Regions from separate parts of the Fructobacillus evanidus genome, predicted to be linked through region 3. Evidence: riboswitches for the same ligand, from Rfam matches in the RefSeq annotation. Region 3 holds a riboswitch; each other region holds the start of a gene.
The links. A riboswitch is a leader RNA that binds a small molecule or an ion and turns the genes downstream of it on or off. The one in region 3 is predicted to bind thiamine pyrophosphate.
Positions count from the first base shown of each region.

Region 1: linked by a shared signal. The riboswitch ahead of thiW (energy coupling factor transporter S component ThiW) and the one ahead of AABI08_RS02265 (solute carrier family 23 protein) in region 3 are both predicted to bind thiamine pyrophosphate.
Region 2: linked by a shared signal. The riboswitch ahead of AABI08_RS02695 (ECF transporter S component) and the one ahead of AABI08_RS02265 (solute carrier family 23 protein) in region 3 are both predicted to bind thiamine pyrophosphate.
Region 4: linked by a shared signal. The riboswitch ahead of AABI08_RS02745 (TenA family protein) and the one ahead of AABI08_RS02265 (solute carrier family 23 protein) in region 3 are both predicted to bind thiamine pyrophosphate.

Region 1 is NZ_CAUZLM010000022.1:11-3,354, forward strand. Features, by position in the region: partial or broken gene AABI08_RS08495 (IS30 family transposase) at 1-94, shown strand, start outside; gene AABI08_RS08355 (2-keto-4-pentenoate hydratase) at 564-1,385, shown strand; TPP riboswitch at 1,585-1,690, shown strand; gene thiW (energy coupling factor transporter S component ThiW) at 1,968-2,474, shown strand; gene AABI08_RS08365 (HAD family hydrolase) at 2,535-2,981, shown strand; gene AABI08_RS08370 (thiamine-binding protein) at 2,978-3,277, shown strand.
Region 2 is NZ_CAUZLM010000003.1:38,328-47,525, reverse strand. Features, by position in the region: gene AABI08_RS02705 (energy-coupling factor transporter transmembrane component T family protein) at 1-90, opposite strand, end outside; gene AABI08_RS02700 (ATP-binding cassette domain-containing protein) at 87-1,496, opposite strand; gene AABI08_RS02695 (ECF transporter S component) at 1,509-2,066, opposite strand; TPP riboswitch at 2,147-2,237, opposite strand; gene AABI08_RS02690 (FAD-dependent oxidoreductase) at 2,346-3,686, opposite strand; gene AABI08_RS02685 (MerR family transcriptional regulator) at 3,893-4,270, opposite strand; gene AABI08_RS02680 (alpha/beta hydrolase) at 4,491-5,348, opposite strand; gene AABI08_RS02675 (alcohol dehydrogenase catalytic domain-containing protein) at 5,402-6,433, opposite strand; gene AABI08_RS02670 (HU family DNA-binding protein) at 6,781-7,056, opposite strand; gene der (ribosome biogenesis GTPase Der) at 7,271-8,581, opposite strand; gene rpsA (30S ribosomal protein S1) at 8,640-9,198, opposite strand, start outside.
Region 3 is NZ_CAUZLM010000002.1:184,118-193,315, reverse strand. Features, by position in the region: gene AABI08_RS02300 (anthranilate synthase component I family protein) at 1-1,408, shown strand, start outside; gene AABI08_RS02295 (anthranilate synthase component II) at 1,392-1,991, shown strand; gene trpD (anthranilate phosphoribosyltransferase) at 1,984-2,997, shown strand; gene trpC (indole-3-glycerol phosphate synthase TrpC) at 2,994-3,791, shown strand; gene AABI08_RS02280 (phosphoribosylanthranilate isomerase) at 3,778-4,554, shown strand; gene trpB (tryptophan synthase subunit beta) at 4,554-5,762, shown strand; gene trpA (tryptophan synthase subunit alpha) at 5,755-6,549, shown strand; TPP riboswitch at 6,762-6,865, shown strand; gene AABI08_RS02265 (solute carrier family 23 protein) at 6,988-8,304, shown strand; gene AABI08_RS02260 (LuxE/PaaK family acyltransferase) at 8,297-9,198, shown strand, end outside.
Region 4 is NZ_CAUZLM010000003.1:52,156-61,353, forward strand. Features, by position in the region: gene AABI08_RS02730 (PH domain-containing protein) at 1-198, shown strand, start outside; gene AABI08_RS02735 (PH domain-containing protein) at 119-1,381, shown strand; gene AABI08_RS02740 (MarR family winged helix-turn-helix transcriptional regulator) at 1,568-2,026, opposite strand; TPP riboswitch at 2,158-2,246, shown strand; gene AABI08_RS02745 (TenA family protein) at 2,393-3,049, shown strand; gene thiD (bifunctional hydroxymethylpyrimidine kinase/phosphomethylpyrimidine kinase) at 3,046-3,861, shown strand; gene thiE (thiamine phosphate synthase) at 3,874-4,521, shown strand; gene thiM (hydroxyethylthiazole kinase) at 4,518-5,309, shown strand; gene AABI08_RS02765 (tautomerase family protein) at 5,544-5,936, shown strand; gene AABI08_RS02770 (iron-containing alcohol dehydrogenase) at 6,179-7,351, shown strand; gene AABI08_RS02775 (glycoside hydrolase family 13 protein) at 7,505-9,190, opposite strand.

The DNA.
Region 1 (3,344 bases), on a different contig from region 3:
GGCGGTTGAACTCATTAACAAGCGGCCCATGAAATTACATCATTATCAAACACCATTGGAAGTTTTTACGGATGCGTTCGAATTAAACTTGTAATCTGCCTTTAAAATGAAGCCGAGGGGAAACCCTTGGTTTTTATTTAAATTAAAAATAAATGATAAAAGTGTTGACATTCGCTCATAAAGTTGTAAACTACGAATCAACAGATAGAAAAGACAAGCAATAATAAGAACTGTCTGAGTGAGAAAATGATTAGAGAGCGCCTGTTTGGTGAAAGGGCGTCGTTTTCAAACTCAAAGACGATCATTCTTTAGCTAGTGGGCTGAATAAAGTAAGCCTCGCTCGGTTGGTACCGTTATCAAACCGGCGTATCGCCTTTTTGGCCGTACGTTTGAGGTTGGACTTTGCCGTTCAACAAATTAAGGTGGTACCGTGCGTAAGCGCCCTTAACAACGATTTTTTCGTGGTTAAGGGCGCTTTTTATCTGCTGATTTTTTAGAAAAGGAGGGCACCGTGAAGTTTCGTACCGTCGTGAGCTGTTTGTATACTGAAAGGAGCATGAAATATGACAATGACTGAATTGAAGACCAAGGTGAAGGTAGTACCAGCAAAGCAAGAGGACAAATTGGCGCAGGCCCTCTATCATGCTTATCAAGAACGTCAACCACTTGAGATGACGGAATGGGAGAAGGTTGTCAGTGATGATCAAACTGCCTATGCAGTGCAAGACCAATTGATGGAATTGAAAAATCAGCCACTTGGGGGTTACAAGGTCAGTTTGACTAGCCAAGAAACGCAAGATATGTTCGATTCAAACGAACCGTTGTATGGGGCTCAAGTACAGAATCATTTTGTTCAGTCACCAGCCAATCTTTCGTTGAAGAGCGATTTATTGGACCCATTGGCAGAAGTGGAATTGGTCTTCAAGGCCAAGGAAGACTTGCAAGTTACCGATTCTTTGGAAGATTTGCGTCGTAAAACGACTGTAGCAGCTGGTGTGGAAGTGCCCGATGCCCGGTTTACGGACTGGTTCCCATCGTTGAGCAAGTACTTAGTCATGGCAGATGCAGCGGTTGGCGGTTTTGTGGTTTACGGACCAGAACGAGAAAGTACCTCTTTGACCGTTGCTGAATTTGAGGATGTGAAGGCCCATTTGGCCCATAATGGCGAAGTGGTCGCTGAAGGAACTTCAGCCGAAGTTTTGGGTAATCCACTTAAATCGTTGCAATGGCTAGTTAAAAAATTGGCAGCGCAAGGTAAGACCTTGCATGCGGGGGAACGAGTTTCCTCAGGAACTTTCCTATTGCCCCCACATCTAACTGAAGGAACTTGGACAGCTAGCTTTAACCATGATTTTGCAGACGTCGTGGTGGAAGTTAGCAAATAAGCAAACAATTTTGAAATATCAGACAGAATAGTTGTCTTTTTCCGTTAAAATGAGTATAATCATTTCCGTTGGGCAATGAGGGTTGCCATCATGTTGGTCATCCTCATTGTTCAGTCACCCATTTTAGCGGTTCCAAATTGTTTGTTTCAGTAAACAACAATTGGCCGTTCCAATAAATTGGGCGGCCTTTTATTTTGAATAAAATCGATCGGGGAGTTTGTGTAACAGACTGAGAGGATGGTAAACCATTGACCCGAACACCTGAACCGGATAATGCCGGCGGAGGAAATCGTATCACTTTTGTAATCGAGGACTCCGTTTTGGGGTGCTCGATTTTTTCTTTTCAATCAGAAAGGAGTGGTAGTGAATAATTCACGGTGATTTTACCGTGACGGGATGAAGGGGAGCGCCTTGATCCTGAAAAAACAGCGATGGGAAGCCGTGTTCCGGCGTGAGAGGAGACCAATTAGTCTCGACCGAACTTTCTACTAGACAGGGTCTGCCTGGCTGGTTTCACCGCAAAAGTGGGAAAGGAGCGCTGTTTTTTCGCTACCCCACTGATTTTAAAAGGAGCGTTTTCAAATGAAGACACAGAAAAAATTATCAACGAAGAAGATGCTAGTGACGGCCTTGTTGGCTGCTTTGGCCTATGTTTTAAATAGTTTTGTCTATTTTCCGGCAATGGCACCCTTTCAACACTTCGTTGATGTCTTGGCCGCCGTTTTGGTGGGGCCGTGGTATGGCTTTGCTAGTGCCTTGATTTGTGGTATTTTGCGAATGATGTCAGGTCGAACGATTCAAGCCGTGACGGGCGCTATTTTTGGCCCCGTCCTCGGTGGTTTGATTTACCGTAAAACCCACAACCTTTACCTGGTTTTCCTTGGTGAAGTGATTGGAACAGGTATTTTAGGGGCGCTGACTTCCTATCCATTGATGAAGATTTTCTATGGCTTGGACGTCCACAAGTGGTATTATTTTGTGCCATATTACACACCAGCTGCCCTTGTGGGTGCTGGAATGGGATTGGCAGTGGTTCTGATTTTTCAGAAAACGGGACTGCTTAAGCGGATGCACGCGAGCTTGGACTAAATAACAACGGTAAAATCAGGACGGCATTGGGAACAGGTCTGGTAAGAGGAGAGTGAGATCTTGGCGCAGGAAATGCGAGTTTTGATGGACCGACACTATCGAAATGATGTTCCACTTAAGGCTGGCGTGTATGCATACTTACAAAACGCATACCAATCTGGTCACAAAATCGTCCTGGCAACCGCTAGTAGCTCGGCGTTGGCCAAAGACTGTCTACGTCGCCTGAAACTGCTGCCGTTTTTTGACTTTGTTTTTTCCTGTGAAGATGTTGGGCAGGATAAAACGCAACCCACAATCCATCAAGTTGCTGCACAATATTTTGGCCAGCAGCCGAATAAGATTGCAGTCTACGAGGATGCACTGTATGCGGCTTCAACTGCAAAGAGGGCGGGTTTTCATGTGATTGGGGTCTATGACCATCAGTCAAAGAAAGAATGGACTGATTTACAAAATTTAGCAGATGAAACGATTGATTTTGCGACTGTAGTAAAAGGAGAAAACAAATGAGTGCAAGTGTAGCAATTCAGGTCTTACCAGCGGCCGAAAATGACCAAGAATTGTGTCGGATGGTCGATGAGGTGATTGCTTATATTCAGAGTACTGGCTTACGTTATGAAGTTGGTCCCTTTGAAACAACGATTGAAGGCGATGATTACAACCAGTTGATGGACATCGTCAAAGAGTGTCAGCATGTGGCTGTTCGGGCGGGGGCCAAGAAGGCTTCAGCCTATATCAAGGTCGCCTATCAGCCCGATGGTGAAATTTTAACGATTGATCAAAAAATCGGTAAGTACCAAAAATAAAAAAGTCAGACCTTTGTGATATGAACCCCAAAATTAGGACATGTCATTGAGCGGCCTTGAGGACTGA
Region 2 (9,198 bases), on a different contig from region 3:
GAGGACAACGTTTAGCGTTACTGATTTGGTCAAAGAAATTTCCAACGAAATTGCCAAAGCCAAGACCATGCGTTGTGTGGCGTTCATCATACGAGCACCTCCTCTTGATAGGCCATCGCCGTTTGCTCATAGCGCAAGTGGCGATCAACAATGTTGACCAGGTCCCTTGTTTGGTGAGAAACAACCAAAATGGTCAGTCCGAGTGCCTGTTGGCAGGTCTGAATCAGATTCAATACGACCGCCACCGACTGTTCATCCAAGCCTGCCAGCGGTTCATCTAAGAAGAGTACTTGTGGCGCCATAATCAGCATCAATAACAGTTGAAGTTTCTTCTGCTGCCCACCCGAAAGCGTGTAGACCGACCGGTCACCCAAACCCGTTAAGTGCAGGTCAGACAACCACTGGTCCAAAACCTCTTTCGTCCAGAAATCAGCGTGATGACTCTTGGCCATCACTTGGTCAAGCTCCTCGTCGACCGTAATGTTTAAGAACTGGTCGGAGGCTGATTGGAACAGCAGACCGACCTGGCCAAAGTAGAGACGCGGCTTCCAGGCGTGGACTTCTTGTTCCTGGTAGGTTAAAGAACCCTCATAGCGGTGCAGTCGTGCCAACGTCTTTAAAACGGAAGACTTGCCGACACCATTTGGTCCTGTCAGCAAGGTGATACCCTTGGCAAAGATTTGCAAGATATCCTGGTCTAAGACCAACCGTTCCCCGTTTTGGATTCGCAGGTTATCCAAGCGATAGGCGGTCTCCTCTACCTGGTCACTTTCGGCGACCGGTTTCAACACCACTGTCTGCTTTTGATAATCATATTGGCTCCAGTCGTTTTCAGGAACCAGCACCAGGGACTTCTCTTTGAGCTGATAAAACTGACTGATTTTATCGAAGTACCCAGCTGAGTCATGGTCGGAAACAAGGATACCGTAGCCCTCTTGGCTAAGCTGTTTAAGCAAAGCCTGGAGGTCTTCCCGCGATTGACTATCGACGGCAGCAAAGGGTTCATCTAGCAGCAGGTAGTCGGCCCCCAGGGCCAACACTTCCGCCAAGGCAACCTTTTGCATTTCCCCACCGGATAAAGTCACAAAGGACCGGTCGACAAAATCCGTCAAACCAACCTTTTCCAGTGCCCAGGCCGTCTTTTGATCAATTTCTTCCTTGCCCAATTCGAGGTTTTCCAGTGCAAAAATGAATTCTTCCCGCACCGTTGGCATAGCAAACTGGTCATCGGGGTTTTGAAAGAGCAAAGCCACGCGCTTGGCCCTTTCATTCGCCTTCAGTGTGGCAATTGCCGTTTGGTCAATTTCGATTTCACCACTGACCTGGCCACCGTATTGAGGGTAAAGACCCGCTAAGGCCTTTAGTAGGGTTGATTTTCCTGACCCGGAAGGCCCCATTAAGAGGGTCAGGGTCTTTTTTTCAAGCGTTAAATTTAGATTATCAATGATGGCTTGATCACGATAAGCCACCGTGAGGTTTCTGGCAGTTATTGCCATTTTTTGTCCTCCTTATTCGTGGGACAACAACTTTGATCGATCCAACAACTTGGCAATCAAGTGTACCAAAACACCTGAGAAGAAGAAGATTGATAGGTAACGAACGATGAACAAAGCAATTAACAAGCCGAACTTGTAGTGAATGTAACCTGATTTAAAGAGGTCCCAGCCAAAGGTGACGACTGTTCCAGTCAAGGTTGACAACCAAAGACCAGCGAACCAGTTCTTATAACCAGTCAAAGCAAATCCAAGTTCAGAACCAATTCCTTGGATAAAACCGGACAAGAGTGTTCCAACACCATAAGAACCACCCAAGAACATTTCACCGGCCGCCCCCAACATTTCACCGATAAAGCCGGCACCGACCTTCTTTAAAATGTAAGAAGCCAATGGTCCGGCCATCATCCATACACCAAGCGTGATTTCATTCGTAAAGGCTTGCAACCCAATCACGGCCAAACCGCTATTAACGATTTGGTAAACCGGATCCATGATCCAGTAAATGACCGAGAAGATAATCCCAATCAAAGCCAGCAAAATCACATTTTGTAGCGTCCACTTTTGTTTCATTATTCTCTCCTTTGCGTCCAGGGGAACAAAAGGCATGAAAAAACCACTCGCCTGGGCAGAGTCCAACACGGGTGGTCATAAAAAACTTGTGTGGATCTTCCTTCGTCGGTCTTAGCCTAACAGGTTCAATGGGTTTAATTCTCAACCAAAATGGTACCCCAGATCGCTATATTCAAATTTACTACCCTATCAGCTTACACTGTCCTTGCTTTTTATGCAAGGGCTTTCAAATAAAAAAGCACTTGGGTTCAATACCCGAGTGCTTGAACAGGCTGATTTTTACTTGTTTGCCTTGGCAACGGCAGCCATGGCAACTGATGAAACATAGTTAACTGGTTGACCGAAGTTTGGCTGGAAGAAGAAGTCCGTCATTGACAATTGATCAATTGTCATGCCGTTTTCAATCGCCAATGAAACCACGTTAGCAGCTTGTGAAATGTCATGCTTTGACAAGAAAGCAGCGCCAACAATGCGGCGAGTACCCTTTTCCCAAGTCAATGATGCCTTAACAGGCGTTGTTGACAACATGAAATCAGGACGGTAATCTTCTGAAATTGTCACAGAATCCGCTTCAACACCCTTACGTGCTGCTGATTGAACAGTCAAACCAGTAGCAGCGTAGGCCATTTCGTACAATTCAACGGCTGATGTTGCTTGTGTTCCTTGGTAAGCCATCGTTGGTTCAACAATGTTCTTACCAACCAAGATTCCTTGACGAACAGCATTGGTTGCCAATGGAATATAGTCATCCTTTTGTGTTGGGTTGTAGAAGACGGTTGCTGAATCACCGGCAGCAAAGACATCCTTCACAGAAGTTTCCATGAACTTGTTAACCTTGATAGCACCGTTTGGCAACATATCAACTTGGTCACGGAACATAGCAGTATTTGGCAAGAAGCCAATACCCAAGATAGCAATATCTGCTTCGTAAGTACCCTTATCAGTCGTTACCTTGATACCATCGGCAGTGTCTTCGAATCCTGAAACCATTTGACCAAGGGCTAATTTAACACCGTGGTCTTCGTAGGCCTTTTGGAAAACAGATGAGAATTCAGGCGCAGTATTGTTTGCCAACACACGGTCCAAACCATCAATCAAAGTCACTTCCTTATTGTTAACTGACAATTGTTCTGCCAATTCGGCACCAATATAACCAGCACCAATCACGATAACGCGCTTGACCTTTTCAGTCACTTCCTTCAAGGCGTTGGCATTATCCCAAGTCTTTGAATCAAAGACCTTGTCAGAATCGATACCAGGAATGCGGGGCTTAATAGCACGTGAACCAGTAGTAATAACAATCTTATCGAAAGTTTCTTCTGACTGGGCACCAGAAACCAAGTCCTTGATGTTCAAAGTCTTTGCTTCCAAGTCTGCAGCTTCAACAAGCGTTTGCATGTGCATTGAAATGCCTTGCTTAGCCATTGAATCTGGCGTTTCATAAAACATCTTGTCAGTTGATGAAACGTTGTCACCAATCCAAAGGGCGATTCCACATGACAAGAAAGAAACTGTTTGATTCTTTTCAAACACGTGTACCTCAGCGTCTGGGTGGTCTGCCTTAATCTGCTTAGCGGCAAACACGCCGGCGTGCGTTGAACCAATTACTGCAACTTTCATTAAAAGTGCCTCCTAATATATAGCTATGTGAAAATTGTAATTAAATTTTACCAATAAAACAACGTTTTGTCAATCGTTTCTCTATCAGTTTTCAAGAAAGTATCAAATAAAACAGAGAGACTTATAGAGTCGTTCTAATTTGGAAAATAATTCGCTTTGGCGACCAAATCAGGCATGTAACTCATTTAATAAAACGAATCTAGCACCTATTCTAAGCGACTCTCCGCTTGGCGCATGTGGCTTTCGTAATGATCAGTTTTATACAGCAAATGGTCATAAGCGGCCTGGATTTCGTTAATGCGCCCCTGCATCTCTTCTGCCTGTTCTAGTAGCAGAGCCTTTCGTGCAGGGATTGTCCGATTGTCATCTTCCAAAACCATGCCCATATATTCACGCAATCGTTCAATTGATACACCTGCGTGGCGCATCGTTTTGGCAAACTTCAATTGATTGATGTTGCGCTCGGTAAAGTCACGCAACTGATTTTCCTTACGGGGCACCGTCATGATAATCCCGATTCGTTCGTAATAGCGAATGGTATCATTTGACAATCCAGTCGCCTTTGCAGCTTCTTTAATATTCATTTTTGCACCTTTCGTACGACAAAAAACAACCCTCGCCCGCTCATTAACCGCTTATCAACATGTACTATCAGTACTCCTAAAGTCGTAAAAAAATAAACTGGGTTAAAGTAAAATCAGAAAGGCCAATCCCCGATATATCATCGGCAACTGGCTATTTCATCCTTAATATTTTACTAGAACTACTAGGTTACAAGTTCGCTTTAACATCATTGAAGTATTTTTATTCCATTAAGAACTGCTTGAGGACCTTATTAACGTCCTGATTTTCATGCAGCTTTGAATGTTGCGCATTTTTACCAGTAAATAACTTTTCTTGATAGGTGCTTGGCTGGCGGACAAAGTACTTCAATGACTTCGACGCGTTATTAGTAACGGTCGAGTCCGATTCCTCCTTACCCATGCTATTGCCATAGATATTCAACACTTTAGTCTGATTATTCTCGTAATATTGCTCCAAACCAGCTAACGCGACTTTGTTAAAATCAGCTTCAGACTGGCTGGCAGGGTCCGCTAAGTTCAAATTCGACTTTGGCCTTGGGCTATCCTTCAAAAAGTTAAAGGGACCAGCAATCGCGATTTGCCGTTTCACAACCGGTAATTGATTACTTTGCTGCACATGATTTTTCAAATAGAAAGCGATGGCCAGATTGCCCATCGAATGGCCAACCAGGTTGACGGATTGAATCCCTTGGTCATGCAAATCCTTCATGATTTTTGTAACCCACTGATTGGTTTTATCAAAATTAGTATTCCGATTATCGTTAAACTGCACCAAAATCAATGGATTTTGGTCACCCTTCTTCACGGTACCGCTAAAACTAACCAGGCCGTTTTTGCTAACCGTCACATTAATCTTACGGTTTGAATACTTTTGCTGAATTAAATACCGACTCATTGTTTGTTCGGCATTTCGGGAAGAACCATAGCCATGAAAGAAGACCGTCGCTTCAGTTGGCTTTGTATTAGAAGTAGGGATAGTTGGCCGAGTCAGCCAAACAGTCAGCCCGACTGCCAGCATCGCCAGTATTGTTGTCGATGCCCCTACAATCGCTATCCTTTTTTTATTCTTTTTCATCATACTCCTTTATAGCCAATTAATTGGCCAGGGGTTTTATGCAGGCCATTAAAAACCTAAAAGACAAGCAGAGACTTAATCGCTTCGCGCTGATCCATCGCCTCATAGGCCTGTTGAATATCCTTCAGCGCAAACTGCTTGGTAAAGACCTGGCCCGGATTGATTTTGCCATCAAGGACCGCCTTCAATAGCAACTCACGGTCATACGTAGTAACCGCAGCGATACCGCCACGCAAACCAATATTCTTCCAGAATAAATTGTTAGTGTTCATCATTGGGTCTTGAGGAATCCCCACACGACCAACGACGGCACCTGGACGGCCAAGTTGAACAGCCGTTGCCACAGCTTGCTCCGAACCAACACATTCAAGAATAGCATCCGCACCGGCAACCGTTAGTGCCATCACCTGGTCAATGCCAGCCTGGTCACGTTCGGCCACAATATCGGTCGCACCAAATGATTTGCCCAGTTCTTGGCGATCTTCATGACACGACATCAAAATAATGCGCTTGGCACCCCTGAGCTTGGCTGCAATCACACCTGAAAGGCCTACGGCACCATCACCCATGACGACCACCGTGTCGCCCTCTTTCACTTCGGCAGTGGCTGCAGCGTGATAACCGGTCGCCATCACATCAGACAACGTCATCAAGGATTTCAGTTGGTCATCGCTATAGTCTGTTGGTTGACCAGGGATTTTAACCAATGCCCAATCCGCATTCTTGAATCCGATATATTCAGCTTGGTAACCAGTTGAACCACCCTTATCAGGGTCAAGGCAGTCACCATCAAAACCTGCTAAGCACGCCTGACAGTGCCCACAGCCGTGGGTAAACGGTGCGATAACAAAATCACCCGGCTGAACGTTTGAAACCGCGCTACCAACCTCCTCAACGATCCCGATGGCTTCATGCCCAACCTGGCTACCACCATCACGCTTTGCAATGCCCCGGTAGAACCAAAGATCAGAGCCACAAACCGATGCTCGTACCGTTTTAATCACGGCATCCTTGGGTCCTTGAATCGTTGGCTTTTCAACCTCCTGCATTTCAACTTGTCCTGGCTTTACAAAAATTGCTGCTTTCATGTTTGTTGATACTCCTTTTCGCTGATTATGAACTTGTCTGCTTTAAAAGTAAAATCAGACGCAGTATAGATAAATTCGTTTTGACAAAACAATGCCATAAATGTGGTCACCGTCCCTTGATGAATTCATCCGTCACTGATAACTCCATCTTATCCCCTGGAGTCCACTCCAAGTCAAGGATATTTTTCGATTTTCTAACAATAAACAATTAAATTGTCCATTTTCCTGTTGCAAAACAGTAGCGTACTGATTTTTCCAATTAGACGTTGCGTTATTGCACCACTCGGCCGTCAAACGCAAACAAAAAAGCACACTCGACTGAGTGTGCTTAATCTGAAAAGGTTCGCTTACTTAACGGCGTCCTTCAATGCCTTACCAGGCTTGAATGCAGGAACCTTTGATGCAGGAATTTGGATTTCTTCCTTAGTTTGTGGGTTACGGCCCTTACGAGCTGCACGTTCACGAACTTCGAAGTTACCAAAACCAATCAATTGAACCTTTTCGCCCTTCTTCAAAGCGTCTTCAATTGATGACAAGACAGCGGCAACTGCCTTGTCTGCATCCTTCTTTGTTAAACCAGTTTTCATTGCGACTGAATCGATCAATTCTTGCTTGTTTGCCATTCCTTTTCTCCTCGCGAATAATTAATTTAGAATATCCGCTAACGTGACAATCGTTAGCAGCTTGGGAACGCTACCGTGGCAACTTCCATAAAGATAGGATAGCACATGTAAATTAAAATGTGTAGGTATAAAGCCCAATTTCATGCGGTAATTGCGGTTTTCCGCACATTTGCAAGTGAATCCTCACCGTACTGGAACTTTCAACGATAAAACGTTACTTACGCTGACGAATAATCAGCTTGATAGGCGTTCCTGAGAAATCAAAAGCTGCTCGAATTTGGTTCTCTAGGAAACGTTGATATGAAAAATGCATCAGTTCAACATCGTTTACAAAAACAACAATCGTTGGTGGCTCGATTGCCACTTGAGTGGCGTAATAAACACGCAAACGACGACCATTATCAGATGGTGCCGGATTCGTTGCCAAAGCATCCATCAAGACGTCGTTCAATGTTGATGATGAAACTCGCTTCTGATGATTCTCATTCACGGCCAAAATCAAATCAGGCAAGCGGTCTAAGCGCTGTCCAGTCTTCGCTGAAACAAAGACGATTGGTGCATAATCCAAAAACTTAAATTCGTCGCGAATCAAGTTCTCAAAATCAGTCATGGTATGCGTATCTTTTTCGATGGCATCCCACTTATTGACGACAATCACCAAAGCTTTTCCGGCCTCATGCGCATAACCCGCAACGTGCTTATCTTGCTCACGAATACCAGTTTCAGCATCCAAGACCATCAAGACCACCTGTGACTCATCAATGGCCTTCATTGCCCGCATGACCGAGTAACGTTCCGTGTTTTCGTAAACCTTACCACGCTTACGAATTCCGGCCGTATCAACCATCACAAACTCATCACCCTCAGGGGTAATAAAACGGGTGTCAATGGCATCACGGGTCGTTCCTTCGATGTTTGAGACAATCATCCGGTCTTCGCCCAAGATGGCGTTAACGATTGATGACTTTCCAACGTTTGGTCGACCAATAATCGAGAACCGGACGGCATCATCGTCTTGTTCTGCGGCTTCATCTGGGAAATGCTTGACGATTTCGTCCAAAACATCACCCAAACCAATTCCGTGTGATCCAGAAACGGGATAAGGGTCGCCCATTCCTAATGAATAGAAGTCATAAATATCTGACCGCATTTCAGGATTATCGACCTTATTGACCGCCAAAACAACCGGCTTATCAGTACCATAAAGCAAATTGGCCACAGCTTGGTCATCGGCTGTCAGGCCTTCTCGACCAGAAACAACCATCAAAATGACGTCGGCTTCATCAATAGCTAATTCAACCTGGGCGCGAATTTCCGTCAAAAATGGCGCATTTCCCATTTCCAACCCTCCGGTATCAATCATCCGGAAGTCATAATTTAGCCATTCTGCCCGTGCGTACAAACGATCACGAGTAACCCCGGGCATATCCTCGACAATGGCGATTCGATCGCCAACAATGCGGTTAAATAGTGTGGACTTACCAACATTTGGACGACCCACTACGGCTACAATCGGTGCTGCCATATTCCCGCTCCTTTCCAATAAAAAAAGACTGGATAACCAGCCTTTCCATTTTTAAATCTTACAACTTGTCGCCGAAGATGTCGCCCAAAGTAGCGGCACCTTCATCGTCTTGTTGGAAGGCTGCCATGTCAGCACGTGAAGCGCCACGGTTGTCATCGCGGTCTTCACGTTGGTTGGCTGGCTTTTCTTCCAAAGCCTTCATTGACAATGAGATACGTTCTTCGGCTGGCTTAACATCCAACACTTGAACCTTCACCTTGTCACCAGACTTCAAAACGTCGGCTGGGTTTTCAACACGCTTGTGTGAAATTTGTGAAACGTGAACCAATCCTTCGATACCAGGGAAGATTTCAACGAATGCACCAAAGTCCTTCACGCGCTTAACCGTTCCTTCAAGAACAGTACCGGCTGGGGCCTTTTCTGCAACTTCATCCCAAGGACCTGGCTGGGTTGCCTTGATTGAAAGTGAGATACGTCCACGATCAGTATCCAAGGCCAAAATCTTAACGTTAACCTTTTCACCCTTTGACAAAACGTCTGATGGGTTCTTAACACGGTCATGTGAGATTTCAGAAACGTGAACCAATCCGTCCACGCCGCCCAAGTCAACGAAAGCA
Region 3 (9,198 bases):
CTCGCTTGAGCAAACGATTACCGGTCGTGATGGTCAAATCCAAGTGACGAACACAGATGGTTCAGTTGAAACCAAGCAAGGTGACCCAATTGCCTTTTTAAATCAGCTTTATCAACAGTACAAAATTCCAAAGGTGACTGATACCATCCCCTTTGTGGCCGGGTTGATTGGCTACTTCGCCTATGATTTTGTCCGCTATCACCCCGATGTTCACTTAGCACCGGCCCAAGATGATCTTGGTTTAGCGGATTTCGAATTATTTTTACCAAAGGTGGTTGCTAATTATCGGCACGAGACCAAAGAACTGATTTTAAGCCAAACGGTGGCGTCCGACCGGCTTGAGAACGACTTTGAAAAGGTTCAACAAGAACTAAATGATTTGGCGGACCAGGCTGATGAAATCATGGATCGGGTTCAGGCAAATGATTTAGCAGTTGCCGAGCAGGAAAATCAGGATGGCTTCAACCATGAGTCACTTAAGGAAGCCGAGATTGAAAGCAAGCCGGCGTTAACTTTGAATGAGTCGTTGGAGGGTGAAGAAATTCAAATCCAGCCAACATTAACATTTATCAATCAATTTACGCGGTCCGCCTTCAGCGACCGAGTACAAATAACGAAAGAACACATCCATGCCGGTGATATCTTTCAGCTGATTTTATCCAATCCTTACCTAGCAAAAACGGGTAACCGGAAGATTTTACCTGGTGTCTTTACCAGGCTTCAGGATGGCCCACAGTCGCCTTACCAGTTCTACTTTGAGAACGGTGATTATCAGGCAACCGGGGCTTCACCGGAAACATTGATTAAGAAGACCGGCGACCGGTTGTTCTCGTATCCGCTAGCGGGTACCAGGCGGCGGGGGAAAACAGCAGAAGAGGATCGCTTCTTTGCCCAGGAACTGCAGCACAGTGAAAAAGAACTGGCGGAACATAATATGTTAGTTGATCTGGGGCGCAATGATTTGGGTCGAGTTAGCCAATTTGGCACAGTCGCCGTTACGAAACTGCGCCACCTGCTTTACTTTCCAAATGTGATGCACCTTGGTTCGACAATCGAAAGCCAAGCCCAGGCTGATTTAACCCCTGTCGATATTCTGGCGGCGACTTTACCAGCTGGAACGTTATCGGGGGCGCCCAAAATTTCGGCCATGCAGATTATCAATCAATTGGAGGACCGCAAGCGGGGCATTTACGGTGGTGGCATTGGCACGATTGGTTTTGATGGCGACCTCGATATCTGCATCGGCATTCGCTTAGCCTACCAAAAGGATCAGCACCTGGTTGTCCATGCTGGTGCCGGGATTGTTGCTGACAGTAGCCCGGAGGAAGAGTACCGAGAATTTGAAAATAAAAGCCGGTTGATGTTGGACTTGGTCACAAAGGAGGCGGCCGATGCTATTACTAATTGATAATTATGACAGCTTTACCTATAACCTCTACCAAGAAATTGGCAAGTTGACCAAGCAGACCATCAAGGTGGTGAAAAATGATCAGGTAAGCGTTGAGGACCTGGACGAGCCAACGTTGAAGGGGCTGATATTATCACCGGGACCGGGTCGGCCAAATCAGGCCGGGAACCTCAATACCGTTTTGGCAGCGGCCATCGGGCGGGTGCCCGTCCTCGGTGTTTGCCTCGGGCACCAAGCGATTGGCGAGGTTTATGGGGCCAAGATTGTCTCGGCTCCTCTTATGCACGGGAAGACGAGTCTGATTCACCAGCAGGGCAATCAATCGGCGGGCATTTTAGCCAGTTGCCCGACAACCTTTACGGTTGGGCGCTACCATTCCTTGATGATTGATCCAGCCACCATCCCCAATCACTTAGCCGTGACTGCCCAGGCCGATGATGGCACTATCCAGGCGGTCGCCGATGAAGAGAACCACGTTTACGGGGTTGAATTTCACCCCGAATCGATTATGACGGACCAAGCGGCCGCCAAACAAATTTTTACTAATTTCTTAGCATATACGGGAGAGAAGAACCATGATTAAAACAGCCATTCAAACAGTCAGTCAACAGCAAAATTTAACGTTCGATGAGGCAGCCGAGGTTATCAGCGAAATCATGACCGGCCAAGCCGAAGAAATTCAGATTGCCGCCCTTTTGACGGCCTTAACGGCGAAGGGTGAAACGGCCGATGAAATTGCTGGGGCTGCCCAAGCCATGCGCCAAGCAGCCTTAGAATTCCCTAAGCAACCAGCGGGCTTGGACATCGTCGGTACCGGTGGTGACCATTCCAATTCCTTTAACATCTCATCAACGGCGGGCTTGGTCATCGCCAGTCTGGGTTATGACGTGGTCAAGCATGGCAACCGAGCCACATCTTCAAAGAGTGGTGCTGCCGATGTCTTAGAGGCCCTTGGTTTCCCCATTAACCAGGAGGTTGACCAGGCCGAACAAATGCTAAAGGATAACCACTTTACCTTTCTTTTTGCCCAAAAGTACCATCAAGCGATGAAGTATGTGGCCCCTGTGCGCCGCGGTTTGGGTATTCGGACTATCTTTAACGTCTTGGGACCATTGGCCAATCCAGCCGAACCTAAGCAAATGGTTTTGGGCGTTTATGATGGGGCGTTGTTGGAACCAATGGCTCAGGTTTTGCACCAGCTCGGTGTCCAGTCAGCCAACATTTTGTATGGAACGGACGGTCTCGATGAAGCTTCCATTTCAGCGCCAACCAAGTTAGTGCAATTGCGGGGTGACAACATTCAGTTCCAAACGATTACTCCTGAGGACTTCGGCTTGACCCGGGCAACCAAAGAGGAGATTGTTGGTGGGACGGCACAGGAGAATGCGGCCATTACCCGGGCCATCTTAGCTGGTGAGGAACGGGGAGCCAAGCGCGATATCGTGGTCTTGAACGCGGCCATTGGCCTGAATGCCGTTAATCCAGCCATTACGATTGAAGAGGGTGTGAAATTAGCCCAGGAGGCCCTCGATGATGGTCGGGCTGCTGATTTGCTGACAACCTTAACCACTGTGGAGGCCGTTGAATGATTCTAGATGATTTAGTGGCCGCCACCAAAAGACGGCTCGTAAAAGAAAAAGAAGCAGTGCCAGTAGCTGATTTGAAAGCGCAGGCAGAAGCACTGCCGGTGGCAGACCCGCAGGACGTTTACGACCGTTTTTTAGCACCGGGGATTCACGTGATTGCCGAGGTCAAAAAGGCCTCGCCTTCCAAGGGCTTGATTGCGACTGATTTTCCTTATCAAGAAATTGCCCAAACCTATGATCAAGCCGGCGCAACGGCCATTTCGGTTTTAACCGAGCCGGATTACTTTTTGGGAAAATTAGACTATTTGGCTGAGATTGCACCAGCGATGACTAGCCCCGTTTTGCGGAAGGACTTTGTTATCGACCCCTACATGATCTATCAGGCAAAGGTGGCGGGCGCGAGCATTATTCTGTTGATTGTGGCCATTTTGTCGCCAGAGGACTTGCAAGCCTATTTGAACTTAGCTGAAAGTTTAGGACTGGCTGTTTTAGTTGAGGCACACGACGAGGATGAAATCAGCCAAGCACTGGCCGTCGGTGCCAAGATGATTGGGGTTAATAACCGCAACTTGAAGGATTTTACGGTTTCCTTTGACAACAGCCAACGACTCTTTGATTTGGTGCCCGATTCCGTTGCCTTTATTGCCGAAAGTGGCGTGAAAAAACCGTCAGATATTGTGCACCTGCAATCCTTAGGAATCAATGGTGTGCTTATCGGGGAGGCCTTGATGAAGGCGGCTGATCCAAAAGCCTTTATTGAAGCAGGACTGGGGGAGCGGGCCCATGACCAAGATTAAAATTTGTGGCTTGATGTCCAAGGAAGAGGCCTTGATGGCCAACGAGGCGCGCCCTGATTTGGTGGGGGTAGTCTTTGCTCCCGGTCGCCACCAGGTCACGGCAGAAGAGGCTTTAGTAGTGCGCCAGGCGCTGGCTGAACAGATTCCCCTGGTCGGCGTTTTCGTTGCTGAACCGGTTGAAATGATTTTGGGATTGGTTGAAACGGGGACGATTCAAATGATTCAGCTGCATGGTCAGCGACCGATTGACGAAGTTCGGCGGTTGCGGGAGGCCGGTGTGCCGATTATCCAAGCTTTGGTCGGTGATGATGCCATTGACCAGGCTAAGGGCTGGCAAAATCAGCTTCGGCTGCGTCGATTAAAAAAGGGAAATGACGGCTTGACAGAGCGTCTAGACAGCGATTTGAATTTAGCCGAAATTAATGGGAGTTCGGACGAACACCCAGTCAGTGATTTGGCTTTAGCCAATTTTAGTGGCCGTTTGGACGAACAGCTAGCCAGTAATCTCGACCTAGTTGATTTTTTAATGGTTGATGCTGGTGCTGGATCTGGTCAGCGACTAGATTGGCAGCGGTTAGCCGGTTTAACACCGACTCATTTATTTGTGGCTGGCGGAATTCAACCTAATAATCTCAGCGATTTACTGCAGCTTTATCAGCCCGCTTTTGTTGATGTGAGTTCTGGGGCGGAAACAAAGGGGTACAAAGATTTAAACAAGATGGTGGCACTGGTAGCCATTGCCCATCAAGAGGAGGGAAAGTAATGGAAACAGAATACAAGACAAAGAAACAAGCCGGTCGGTTCTTAGAGTATGGTGGCCAATATGTACCGGAAACTCTGATGAATGAGTTGAATAAGATGGCCGATGTTTACCAGGAAGCGAAGGACGATCCTGATTTTCAGGCGGAATTGGCTGACCTATTGGCTAATTATGCCAACCGACCATCGCTGTTGTACTATGCTAAGAATATGACGGAAGACCTTGGTGGCGCTCAAATTTATTTCAAACGCGAGGACTTGAACCACACGGGGGCTCATAAGATTAACAATGTGATTGGCCAAGCATTGTTAGCCAAGCGAATGGGCAAAAAACGCTTGATTGCCGAAACCGGTGCTGGTCAACACGGGGTGGCCACGGCAACGATTGCTGCCTTGTTTGGCCTGGAATGTGAAGTCTTTATGGGGAAGGAGGACACGGATCGCCAACGTTTGAACGTCTATCGGATGGAACTCCTTGGGGCCAAGGTTCATGCCGTGACCTCCGGATCAATGGTCTTGAAGGATGCCATTAATGCCGCCCTGCAAGACTTTGCGGCCCGACCTGAGGACACGTTTTATGTGATGGGCTCGGCAACCGGCCCTCATCCTTATCCGGAGATGGTGCGTGATTTTCAAAGTGTGATTAGTCAGGAATCCAAGCAACAAATCCAGGACCAATTGGGGCGCTTGCCCGATAAGGTGATTGCCTGTGTTGGTGGTGGCTCCAATGCCATCGGTAGTTTTGCCCACTATATCGACCATCCCGAGGTTGAGTTGATTGGGGTGGAGGCAGCCGGCAAGGGCGTTGATACTGACTTGACGGCGGCGACCATCGAAAAAGGCCGGTTGGGTGTCTTTCACGGCATGAAGTCGCTCTTTTTGCAAAATGACAGTGGCCAGATTAACCCGGTTTATTCGATTTCGGCTGGGTTAGATTATCCAGGAGTTGGGCCAGAACACGCCGCCTTGGCTGCCGAACACCGGGCCCAATACGTTGGTATCACCGATGATGAGGCGGTGGCTGCGTTTGAGTACATTGCCAAGCAGGAGGGGATTATTGCCGCGATTGAAAGCTGCCATGCCGTGGCCTATGTGCAAAAATTAGCGCCAACATTGCCAAAAGACCAGGTCATTGTCTGCACATTATCTGGCCGTGGCGACAAGGATGTGGCAGCGATTGCCAAGTACCGGGGGGTTGAAATTCATGAGTAAAATTAGTCAAAGTTTTAAAAATCATAAAAACTTTATTGCCTTCGTCACTGCTAATGACCCAGACATGGAAACGACTGTTAACAATGTTGTAGCCTTGGCTGAAGGTGGTGCTGATGTCGTTGAAATTGGGATTCCCTTTTCTGACCCAGTCGCCGACGGTCCCGTTATTCAGGCGGCCGATTTGCGGGCCCTGCGCGACCATAATTTACCGATTGAATCAATTTTTGCGGCGGTGAAGGAAATTCGACGACAAACAGCGGTGCCCCTTGTTTTCTTGGTCTACCTAAATATTGTTCTCCAGTATGGCTATGAACGTTTTACCGCCGACTGTGAAAAGTTCGGTGTTGATGGCCTGATTATTCCTGATTTGCCCTATGAAGAACGGGGAGAATTGGCTCCCTTTACTGACAAGCACGGTCTGGATTTGATTCCGTTGATTACGGTGACGTCTGGTGAGCGCATTCCGATGATTGCCAAAGAGGCGACCGGCTTTATCTACCTGGTTTCTTCTCTGGGGGTGACGGGCACTCGCGAGTCCTTTGCTTCTAATTTAGCGGAAGTTGTTGGACAAATTAAGGCGGTTACGGATGTGCCTGTTGCCATTGGCTTTGGCGTGCATACCGCCGACCAGGCGCAAGCAATGGCGGAATTGGCCGATGGGGTCATTATTGGATCTGCCTGCGTCCAAATTGTGGCCGACAATGGTCAAAATGCACCGGCAAAGCTACAGGCATACGCCGAGGAAATCCGCGCTGCTGTTGATGATGTAACGGTTGGGGAAGGTTAATGCATTGGTCAAAATAGAGTGCCATTGCAAACAGCTAAAAGGGATTAGTGATTGGCATCAAGGTGAGAGTTGTTGCTGGTAGTGTATTTGTCTGACTTTTGTTGATCGCACTTTGACTTTTGCTATTAGTAGAACCGTTTTAAATTAGGTTGAACAAAAGTGTCTTATATTTGTTCTAATTTTCAATTTCATGCTATACTGAAAAAAATTAATTAATTCGCAAGGGGAGCATCACGCTGAGATTAGACAGAAATGTCTTAGACCCTATGTACCTGATCTGGTTAATACCAGCGTAGGAATGCAACTAATATCGATAACAGGGGTCTTTTTTTAAGGGCTTTTTGGTTGAGGTTGAGTTCATCATGAATTCAACCTTTTTCTTTTGCTGGTAAAGACCGGACAGGGTGGATTGATGAATTAAATTTTAGGAGAGAAAGAATGATTCAACAGAACCATCAGCAGCAAGAAAGTTTCCAAGAAGAGGTGCCATTAAGCACCGGTCAGACACTATTGATTAGTATTCAACACATCTTTGTTTCCAATGTTTGGCTGGATCCGATTTTCGTTGCTTCGGCTGCGGGCCTCTCGTTAGCTTTGTCGACGAATTTGATTAGTGCCATTTTTTTGGCATCTGGTCTTGTGACGATTTTTCAGGCTTCAAAATTAGCGCGGCTACCGATTGTGCAAGGCCCTTCAGCGGCCTTTGACGCCTTAATGATTAGCGCTGGTAAAACTGGGGGATTACCAGCCGCCGGTGGTGCCGTCTTTCTCAGTGGCTTTATTGTTTTGCTGATGTCGTTATTTGGCTGGGTTCATCGCTTAGCCAAGAAGCTGACACCTGCGATTACCGGGACCATTATTTTTTTGGTCGGCGTTTCGCTTTCAAGTTTTACAATGTCAGAATTATTAGGGGGTACGCCCGGAACAAAGGGCTTTGCATCACCGAATGTTTTGCTGGTGGCCATTGTGACCACTTTGATTGTTGTCTTGGGATCGTTGTTTGGCCGCGGTTACTGGCGTAAGTTTTCCTTTTTGTTGGCCCTTGTGGTGGGCAATCTTTTGGCCGCAAGCTTGGGGATGATTGACCTGTCAGGCGTCAAAAGCCAACCGCTCTTTGGTCTACCACGCTTGTTCCCGTATGGACTATTTCGTTTTAATTGGGATATTTTCTTGACCTTCTTCATCGCTTATTTAGTGGCGGTGATTGAAGCTTTGGGTGTTTATGAAGCATCCGCCGATGTTACCAAAGAAGAATTAAGCTCAAAGCGTATTAGTCGTGGCATTGCTGGTGAAGCGGGTGGCTCCATGCTTTCCTCTTTGATTGGTGGTTTTCCAACCACTGCGTTTGCCCAAAACTTAGGGGTGATGAAGTTGACGGGGGTTCATTCTCGCAAGCCAATTCTATTGGCTGGGGGATTGCTGATTTTACTAGGGTTCGTGCCGAAGTTTGCAGCAGTTCTGGCTTTGACCCCAGCACCAGTGATTGGTGGAATGTTTTTGCCGGCAGCGGCGACTTTGTTGACGACGGGCTTTGCCACTCTGCAGAAGTCTGATAAGAGCGAAGCAACACGGATGAGTATTGGTTTGTCTTTGTTGTTGGCCATTGCCTTGCCATCTTATGCAAAAGGCTTTTCGGGTATTTATCAATCACTCTTTTCAAATAGCATCTTAGTTGGTGCCTTGTCAATTGTGACCTTGCATATTCTATTAATTGTCGTCCCAGGATTTTTTGGAAAGGAAAAGAATCATGAGTGATTCAGCAGTTGCAACGATTCAAGAAGAAATTCTGAATTTTATTAATCAGTACCAGGTCATGAACGGGCATGGTGAAAGCGATGAGGATTTTAACCGGCTGGCCCTTGATTTGTTTCAATATCAATTTGACCATAATTTGCCCTATAAAAAATATGCGCAACAGCAACGAAAAAGTCCACTAATGGTCCATCGGTGGCAAGACATTCCATTAATGCCGATTCAGGGATACAAGAAGTTAACGCTGTCAACAACGTCAATTACGGCGGACGAGGCTGTTTTTATGTCGAGTGGGACAACGGATAAAAACCACCGTAGTCATAGCTACCATCCAACTTTTGCTGTTTGGAATGAATCGATGAAAGCACCTTTCAAACAGTATGTTCTCCCAGATGTTGATCGAATCACGATTATTGGTCTTTTCCCGGATGAAGAACACTTAGAAAATTCTTCTTTGGCTCATTATGTTAGTCGCGCCATTGCCGAATTTGGTGACCAACACAGTCGAGCGTATGTCGACGAAGACGGCATCGATTACCAGGGCGTGGTCGCTGCTTTGAAGGTGGCAGAAGAGGACCAGCGTCCCGTGATGCTATTAGGCGCTAGTTTTTCCTACGTCCATCTTTTGGATTACCTAAAACAGCAGAAGTTGGTCTTTCACCTGGCTGAAAAAAGTCGAATCTTTGATACTGGTGGGTTCAAAGGCCAGTCACGTCAAGTAAGCGAAGACCAGCTGCTAGCTGATTTGAAAGAAGCCTTTGGTGTTAGTCGTGACTATTATTTGAATATGTATGGCATGACGGAAATCAGTTCACAGTGCTATGATCAGAACTTGTGGCACCTTAGCCAGGGGCTGGACCCAATCTATAGTAAGCAAACACCGGCATGGGTTCGCGT
Region 4 (9,198 bases), on a different contig from region 3:
ATTTACCGGTCGGGCGTGTTGGAACGTCAGGTCCGCCACTTGCCCTACCACAAAATTCAAAATATTCATCGAAAGCAATGGTTTTTCCTGCAACCGTTTCATTTGGAGGACATTGCTGTTGACTCCGGGGGGGAAGGGGGCCAAGAAAAATCAGATTTCCCTCTCCGTTGTGCCAACGTGGGTAGCGCTGGTCCTTGAGCAAAAGCGACAGGATGAAACGACCAATCTGGTTGCCTTGATTGAGCGGGCACAAGTTCAGGCACAAAAAGAAGGGCCAGTGACACAGGAGCCAGATTTGTCAGCCGCCGAGGAAACCCCGCAGAGGCAGCCGCTTGAGTTTGAAAATGACCAAGCAACCGCCACTCGAACAAGCTCATTGCGGTCAAATGGTTCTAGTAGACAATCTGATGACTCCTACCGGGCCTCAATTTTTTCTCTGATTACCTATGCCGTGACGACGCCGGAAGTCATCTTTCAATTTTTTATTTTTGTTGGCGGGGTTGCCCACTTAGATCAACAAGGGGTAGTCAGCCGTTGGCTTGAGCAGGAGTTTACTAACCATGTTCTGGGCCTGGGCGCCCTAGTAATGGTCTTGCTGGTGGTTTTGTTTGTCCTGATTGTGGTTGCTTTTAACGTGCTGCGAACGGTGATCCTGTATTTTGGTTTTGAAGTTCATCATGATGCTGGTCATTTGACAATCTCTCGGGGACTTTTTGAACGACAAACTATGCATTTGTCGATTAACAGGATGCAAACCGTTGAGATTCGTCAAAATATTTTCCGACAGTTATTGGGCTTAGCGACCGTTAAAACGCGGTTGATTACCGATGAAAATGGCGAAGATAAGGTTTCTAAAAACGTACCAACCTTGATTCCAATGGTAAAATCAGGAGTTGTTGACCAGTACTTGTCACAGTGGCTGCCTAATTTTCCTAATCGACCAGTACAAAAGACTAGTGGGTCGACTTATCAAATTTTGACAATGATTCGTAATGGTCTCTTTTGGACGTTACCATTTGGGCTTGCCATCATCTATGTCTTTCAACGGTGGTTGTTAGTCGTTGTGCTGGTTTTGCTTGTCTTGGCCTTTGTTGCCGGTGCCGGTGTGTATAAAGGAAAGGCGACAACCGCTCAAGTGGTTAACGGACAGATCCTTGTTTTAAAAACGGCGAAGAATTACGAAACCATCACCACCTATATGGCCTGGGATAAGATTCAGTCGCTTTCAATTAAGCAAAGTTGGTGGCTGGCCCGTCGCAATCAGCGAGCCCACCTTGCCGTGGTGGTCCGAACTGATACCAGTACGAAGGTGTTGACCGTCCGTTACTTGCCAATGGAGGAGGTGCAGACCATCTTTGATTGGTACCAATCGCTTGGCTAAAACGCACATTCGTTGCAGAAATCAGTGAATAAAAAGTGGCTTGGACTGTCGTGTTTGATTGTAGGTGGCTCCGGTCCAATTAAATGATATAATGGCACTGATTTTTTTGGTAAAAGAAAAAAGAGTCGAGAATACAATCATGTATTTTCGGCTCTTTTCAATTGGTGTTGATTTACTTGGACGATTTTAGTAGTGGTGGGTTTTGACGACTGCCTGAGCCTGATCAATGCTTTCTGGCAAAGAGGCGTCAAATTGGCTCCACAGATCTTGGTCAAATTGATTGACGATGTCTAAGGCCTGTTGCAATTTTTCCTCACCAGCCTGGGTTAATGAGAGGGCTTTTGAACGCGGATTCTTCTTACCGGGGTAGCGGTCTAAAAGATCTTCGCGACTAAGTTTGGTAATAATAGCTGAAGCAGTCATGGCATCAACGTCTGCTGCCTTGGCCACCATGATTTGAGTAATCTCGGTATTTTGTAAACTGAGGCCATGGACAGTAGCCAGAATTTGAAATTGGGGGTGGGTCAAGTCAAGTTCACGGAGACGGTATTTCATTTGGCGGAACCAATCAGTATATAAGTTGAAGAATTTCTGATTGGTCGAATCCATGTAGCGAGAAAGTGAAGCAGTTTTGACAGGGCTCATGGGAACCTCCTTGGTGTTAGTGCTGATTGATAAGTATACTTATAATATAACTGATTTCACGGCAGGTGGCAAGTCCGTACGACGAAGTTTTTCACACGGGTTCTAATTTCCGTGCTATACTGCTTGTGTGATAAATAAAGTTGGGGTGCCCTGAGCTGAGATTATACCCATTGAACCTGATGCCGCTAGCACGGTCGCAGGAAACTTCGAAAAACGGATTTAAATCCTGATGCCTTTGCCCATTTTCGGCAATTGTTAGCAGGCCAGAAGTCCTCAGCTCAGGCTGAGGGCTTTTTATTATGTTCAAAAAGGTGACTGCCAACGCCACAGTCCGCCAAAATAAAGTTGATGATTGAGGAGAAAAAAATGACAAAAACGCTGCCGTTTTCCGACCGCTTTATGCAAGTGATGGAAGAACACAAGGCTGATTTTTATGCTAATCCCTTTATTCAAGCAATGATTGCTGGGGAGGTTCATCCAAAGGCACTGCTCTACTATGTTCAGCAAGATTATCGTTACCTGGGTCATTATTTGCCATTGTATGAGCAGGTCTGCCAGACATTGACCGGGCAAACAATTGATGCCGAAGTGGTCGACGATCATCGCGAATACACTGCTCATAAGATTTTGTTGGATTTGGCTCAAACTGACGATAAGAGTATCCAAGAGGGCAAGTATCCAAATTCAATGGTCACTGACCAGTACGTCAACCATATGGTCAAATCAGTTGAAAAGGATCCGTTTATCGGTTTGGTTGCCTTGGCTGCTTGTCCCTATGACTATGCCTACTTGGCTGATTTGTTGATTCGTGATGGCCTCATCAAGCCGGATAATCCCTTTATGCCATGGGTTGGCTATTACCGGGGGATTGATAAGGGCTTGACGCGACCAATGTTGGCTTTGGTTAATCAGACGGCCGAACAAGTTAGTCCCGAAGTGCAAGAAGAGGCCTTGGCTGCTTTTATCCAATCAACGAAGTATGAAAATCAATTCTTCCTGCAGGGAATGGAGGCAACAAAATGATTGATCCAAACCAATATCCGACAGCATTGACCATTGCGGGGTCTGATTCTGGTGGTGGCGCCGGCATGCAGGCCGATATTAAGACCATGCAGGCATGCAAGACTTATTCGACGGTCGTGGTAGCCGGGTTAACCGCACAAAATACACTGGGTGTGCAGGGTGCTTATCCAACTGATTTAGCCGTGATTGACCAACAGTTTGCCTCGGTGATGGCTGACTTTGATGTCCGTGCAGCCAAGACGGGGGCACTCTTTGACGAAGCTCGCGTCCTCCAGGTGGCGAAAAATATTCGACACTACCAACAAAAGAATTTTGTGGTCGACCCCGTGATGGTCGCCAAGGGCGGGGCCACCTTGCTTGACCCAGCCGGCATTTCGGCCTTGAAAAATCATCTGTTGCCATTAGCAACGCTGGTGACACCAAACCTTCCCGAAGCCGAACTTTTAGCCGATATGAAAATCAGTAACCGCGACGACATGGTTACTGCCGGTCAAAAGATTCAAGCGTTGGGTGTTCCAAATGTCATCGTCAAGGGTGGCCATGGGGAAGGCCCAGTCATTTATGATTATGTCTTATTAGAAAACGAAGAAGGCTTTTGGTTGGAAGGAAAAAAGGTTGAAACGTCAAGCAAGCACGGGACGGGGGACACCCTCTCGGCTGCGATTACGTCCTTTTTGGCCCAAGGTGATTCCCTGCGAGAAGCAATTGAAAAGGGCCACCGCTATATGAATGCCATTATTGGTCAGCCACTAGTTATCGGTCACGGTCATGGTCCTTTGAACCATGGCCAGTGGCCGAATCCAGAAGATTAAGAGGGAAAGATAATGAATTTTGATCCTGCATCATTAACGGTTTATCTCGTTGTGGGTAGCCAAAACGTCAACGACGATCCAAACGAAGTGATTCGCGTCGTTCAAGAGGCCTGTGACGCCGGCGTAACGGCTGTCCAGTACCGCGAAAAGGACCACTCAAAGTTGAACCAGGCGGAAAAGGTGGCGCTGGGCCAGAAAATCAGAAGCATTACCAAAGAAGCCAATGTGCCTTTGTATGTCGATGATGACCTGCCTTTGGCACTGGCCATTCAGGCGGATGGCCTGCATGTTGGTCAGGGTGACACACCGGTGCGAGCCATCCATGAGGTGGCACCTGATTTACTACTTGGTTTATCCGTCCATGATCTAAAAGAGCTAGCTGCCAGTGAAGCTGATTTGGCAGTCGTTGACTACTTGGGCGTTGGGCCGGCTTTTGCAACGACCAGTAAGGAAAAGGTCAAAGAGGCTATTGGGCCAGAAGGCGTTTTGGCGGTTGCATCCAAGAGCCCGCTATCGGTTGTGGCCATTGGTGGTATCCATGAAGAGAACTGCCAGGAATTGGCGGAGCTGCCGATTGCGGGTGTTGCCGTGATTTCGGCTATTACCGCTAGCGATGATATTCAACGAAGTGTTCAGAAATTACGAGGAGTGACAAAATGAGTCAAACAATCTTAACTGCCGTTCGCAAGAACCAACCCATCGTCTTGAACGTGGCCAATAGCGTTACCCCCCAATTGGTGGCCAATGCCATCGCCTATATTGGTGCTTCACCAATCATGCTCGAAGATCCGCTGGATGCCGCTGATTTGACGAAAATTGCCAACGCCGTGACCTTGAATTTGGGTTCAACTTCTGAAAATTCACAAAAGGTGATGATTAATAGTGGGAAGACAGCCAACGAATTGGGCCTTCCCGTTGTCTTCGATCCCGTTGCTGTTGGGGCAACGCCATTGCGGTCAAAGCGGGCCAAGGAACTCTTGGAATCCGTTAAGGTGAGCATCGTGCGTGGAAACCTCGGTGAGGTAGCGACTCTGGCTGAAGTCGAATGGGAAAGCCATGGCATCGATGCCGGTAGCGGTACGGCTGATCCAGTTGAAATTGTCCAGAAGGCTGCTCAAAAGCTTGGTGCCGTTGTAGTCGCAACTGGTGTTCATGACCTAGTGTCAGACGGTCAGACGGTCTACCAGATTGATAATTCGGCTAGCCAATTGGCAACCAATGTTGGCATGGGGGATGCGTTGGACGGCTTGTTGGGCGCCTTTGCTAGTCAAAGCATGGATTTGGCTGATTTGGCCTATGCGGCCGCTGCACTGCCCGTTGCCGGTGAGTTGGCGGTGGCAGAGGGGGTTGCCGGCCCTGCTGATTTCTTGAACAAGATGCTCGACCAGTTGGGCAACTTAACGGATGAAAAGCTCCAAGAACAAATCAGCCTGCACCAAGTCAAGTGATGATTGTGGCTTTGGCTGCTGGTCGCTCCTCCAGTAGAAATGAGCTAATGTGTAATCCATCTTAGCGCGTTAGCATGCTGTGTCAGTTGGTTGCCGGACTAGGTGGTCCAGTCACAAAACTGCCCGTCAGCGTCGTAGCACGCTGTGTCAGTGTTTATTACACTCGTGATTGTGCCTATCAGGCTTTTATGCTAGGATTAGTCTATTAGCAAAGCCACATGAGGAGAAATGCGCATGCCATTAATGAAAATTGACTTGATTAAGGGTCAGTACGAACCCGCAGAAATTAAGAATATCATGCAACTGTCTTTCGACGTTGCCAAGGAAACGTTATCACTACCTGATCGTGACCGTTTCCAAATCGTGACACAACACGAAGATTATGAAATTAATTTTCAAGATGTTGGTCTTGGCTATGACCGTTCAGAAAAGGTTTTGTTCTTTACAGTATTGTCAACGCCACGTCCAGTGAAGGCCAAGAAGGAATTCACGAAGTCATTGGTGGCGGTCTTGGCCGACAAGGCCGGTGTTCGCCAGGAAGATGTCATTATCTCCTTTGTCAGCAACCATGCTGAAGACTGGTCATTTGGTGAGGGAAAGAATCATTTCTTGAACGGTGACCTTTAATAAAATTAGCTCGCTAGCACTTAGTGTTAGCGAGCTTTTTTGTTAAAATCAGTCATTGTTAACGGCCGGTCAATTTCCCGTAGCCACCGTGATAAATCCAAATGGTCTATTGAAAATTGACAGATGGAGATTGTTCTTCTAAAATAGATGGACAAACCTTTCAAGAGGTTTAAGTGGAACGAACAGGCCATTGAAAATTACAAATGGTCTGCTTGTATGTTTAAAAAGGAGTTCTGTCAAAAATGGAAAATTTTACATTTAAGAACACAACCGATATTCGTTTCGGGAAAGATCGCTTGGACACTGAATTGCAGGCTGCCATTGCCCAATTTGGTCAAAAGGTGCTCGTAACCTACGGTGGTGGTTCAATTAAAAAATCAGGTCTGTATGAACGCGTGATTAAGGCGCTTGCAGGTTTGGATGTGACAGAATTGTCTGGGATTGAGCCTAATCCAAAGATTGCCTCAGTACGAGAAGGGCAAAAATTAGTCAAGGATAACGATATCGATGTCATCTTAGCTGTTGGTGGCGGATCCGTGATCGATGCTTCGAAGGTAATCGCTTCTGCCAAATTCTATGAAGGCGACCCTTGGGACTTGGTTTTGGATTCCAAGAAGCGCTTTGCCATCGGCCAGTTGCCCGTTGTCGATATTTTAACGTTGGCGGCAACTGGAACGGAGATGAACACTGGTTCCGTGATTTCTAATCCGGAAACGAAGCAAAAGTTGGGAACCGGTGGTCCCAATACACCGGCCGTTTCCTTCTTGGACCCCAGTTTGACTTTCTCGGTTTCAAAGTGGCAAACGGCTGCCGGATCAATTGATATTTTCAGTCACTTGACGGAACAATACTTTGACCAAAAGGGTTATGAAAACGACGTTCGCAATGGCTTGATCGAAGGAATTATGCGCACTGTGGTTAAGTGGGCGCCGGTTGCCTTGCGTGAACCTGATAACTACGATGCTCGCGCTAATTTGATGTGGGCCTCAACGATGGCCTTGAACGGCTTGCCACGGACTGGGAATGTCAATTCATGGTCGGTGCACCCAATTGAACACGAATTGTCAGCCTATTATGACATCACTCACGGTGTTGGCCTGGGCATTTTGACACCACACTGGTTAGACTTTATCTATTCAGACGAAACAAAGCCTTATTTCGTTTCCTTGGGACGGAATGTCTGGGATTTGACGGGGGATGACGATGCCGTTGCCACCCAGACAATCGCAAAGACCCGAGAATGGATAGCAAGTCTTGACGTGCCAACGACATTGCCTGGAGTTGGAATCGAGACGGACCAGGACTTTGAGGCCATGGCTAAGAGTGCGGTTCAGGTTAACCACTTGGACCAAAACGCCTTTGTGAAGATGACAACGGTAGATGTTCGCAACTTATTGGAAGCGTCAATGAAATAAGTAGACTGATTTGCTGGAGGTCGAGTTTTCCTCGATCAACCACCGAATCATGGCCAAAGTAAAAGAGCCAAAGATCGACAATTTGTCGAATCTTTGACTCTTTTTTCGTTTCATTTAGTTGCGATGACCCTTTGATTTAAATCAAATCAGTCCTTAGCGCTGATACAAATAAGCCTTAGCTTCGTATGGCCGCAATTTCAGACCCAAGTCATCTTGGTAATTGCTGATGAGCAACTGGGCATCGGCGGGAACGGGATAATCGCGTTCCAGGTCTTGGTCGGTGAAGTTGTTAATAATCAAGAGTTCTTGGTCATCCCCAATTCGCTTGTACGTATAGACCTGGTCATCAGCCGGGTCAATCAATTCGTAGTGACCCGTGGTCATCAAATCGAGCTCGTGACGGAGCTTAATCAGCTTTTGGTAGTGGTAAAAGACGGAATGTTCATCCGCCAAGGCAGCAGTCGCATTGATGGTTTCGAAGTTGTCATTCAACTTCAGCCAAGGAGTGCCATCGGTGAAACCAGCGTTTTTCCCGGTTGACCACTGCATTGGTGTCCGGGCGTTATCACGACCCTTATAGTGGACGTAATCGAGCATGGTATCATTATCCACTAATTTTTCCTTGTCAACAATGAACTTCCGACCGTTGATGATTTCGATATCATCGAAGTCGTCCCAGCCCAAGTTGTAGGCATTGGTCATCCCCAATTCCTCGCCCTGGTAGATGTAAGGTGTCCCCTGCATGAAGTGCAAGAGGGTGGCCAGCATCTTGGCTGAAACCTCTCGGTATTCGGCAGAATCGTTCCCAAAGCGGCTGACGATACGAGGCTGATCATGGTTATCCCAGTAAAGGGAGTTCCAACTATTGCCTTCGAGTTCTGTTTGCCACTTGCTCAAATTGTCCTTGAGTTTGAGCAATGAAACTGGTTGGTTATCCCACTTGCCCAGTGCTGGGTTAGGGTTGTCATCCAAACCCATATGCTCAAATTGGAAGACCATGTTCAGCTCGCTACCATCGATGCCAGCATACTTGCGAGCATGCTCAATGTCGACGCCAGAAGTTTCACCAACGGTCATCAAATCAGCATTGTTCAACACCTTTTGTCGCATTTCCCGCAAGTATTCGTGCACGTGAGGGCCGTTGGCGGTCAATGAAACCGGATTAGCATAGGTATTACCGGCGGGCAAGGGTGCATCCGGCAATCCATCTGGCTTTGAAATCATCGAAATCACGTCCATGCGGAAGCCATCGATTCCCTTGTCGACCCACCAGTTCATCATTTGATAAACTTGGTCACGGAGTTCGTCGTTTTTCCAGTTTAAATCAGGTTGGCCCTCAACAAAGAGGTGGAGGTAATATTGACCACTTTTCTCGTCAAATTTCCAGGCAGAACCCGAGAAGAAAGAGGACCAGTTGTTTGGTTCATGACCATCAACGGGGTCACGCCAAATGTAAAAGTCGCGCTTGTCATTATCCTTGCTTGACCGGCTTTCGATAAACCATTTGTGCTGGTCGGATGAATGGTTGACCACCAAGTCCATCACGATTTTGATATCGCGGGCGTGTGCAGCGGCCAATAAATCATCGAAGTCCTGCATCGTCCCAAATTCTGGGTTGATGGCTTGATAATCCGAAATATCATAGCCGTTATCCTTGTTGGGTGATTGGTAGATTGGGTTGAGCCAGATTACGTCCGCTCCTAATTTAGAAACGTAGCTGAGACGCTTCTGAATACCCTTCAAATCACCAATGCCATCGCCGTTCGAATCCTGGAAGGAACGAGGGTAAATCTGATAAACAACGGCCTTTTGCCACCATTTAATCGCGCTTGTTGTCATTTAAAAAC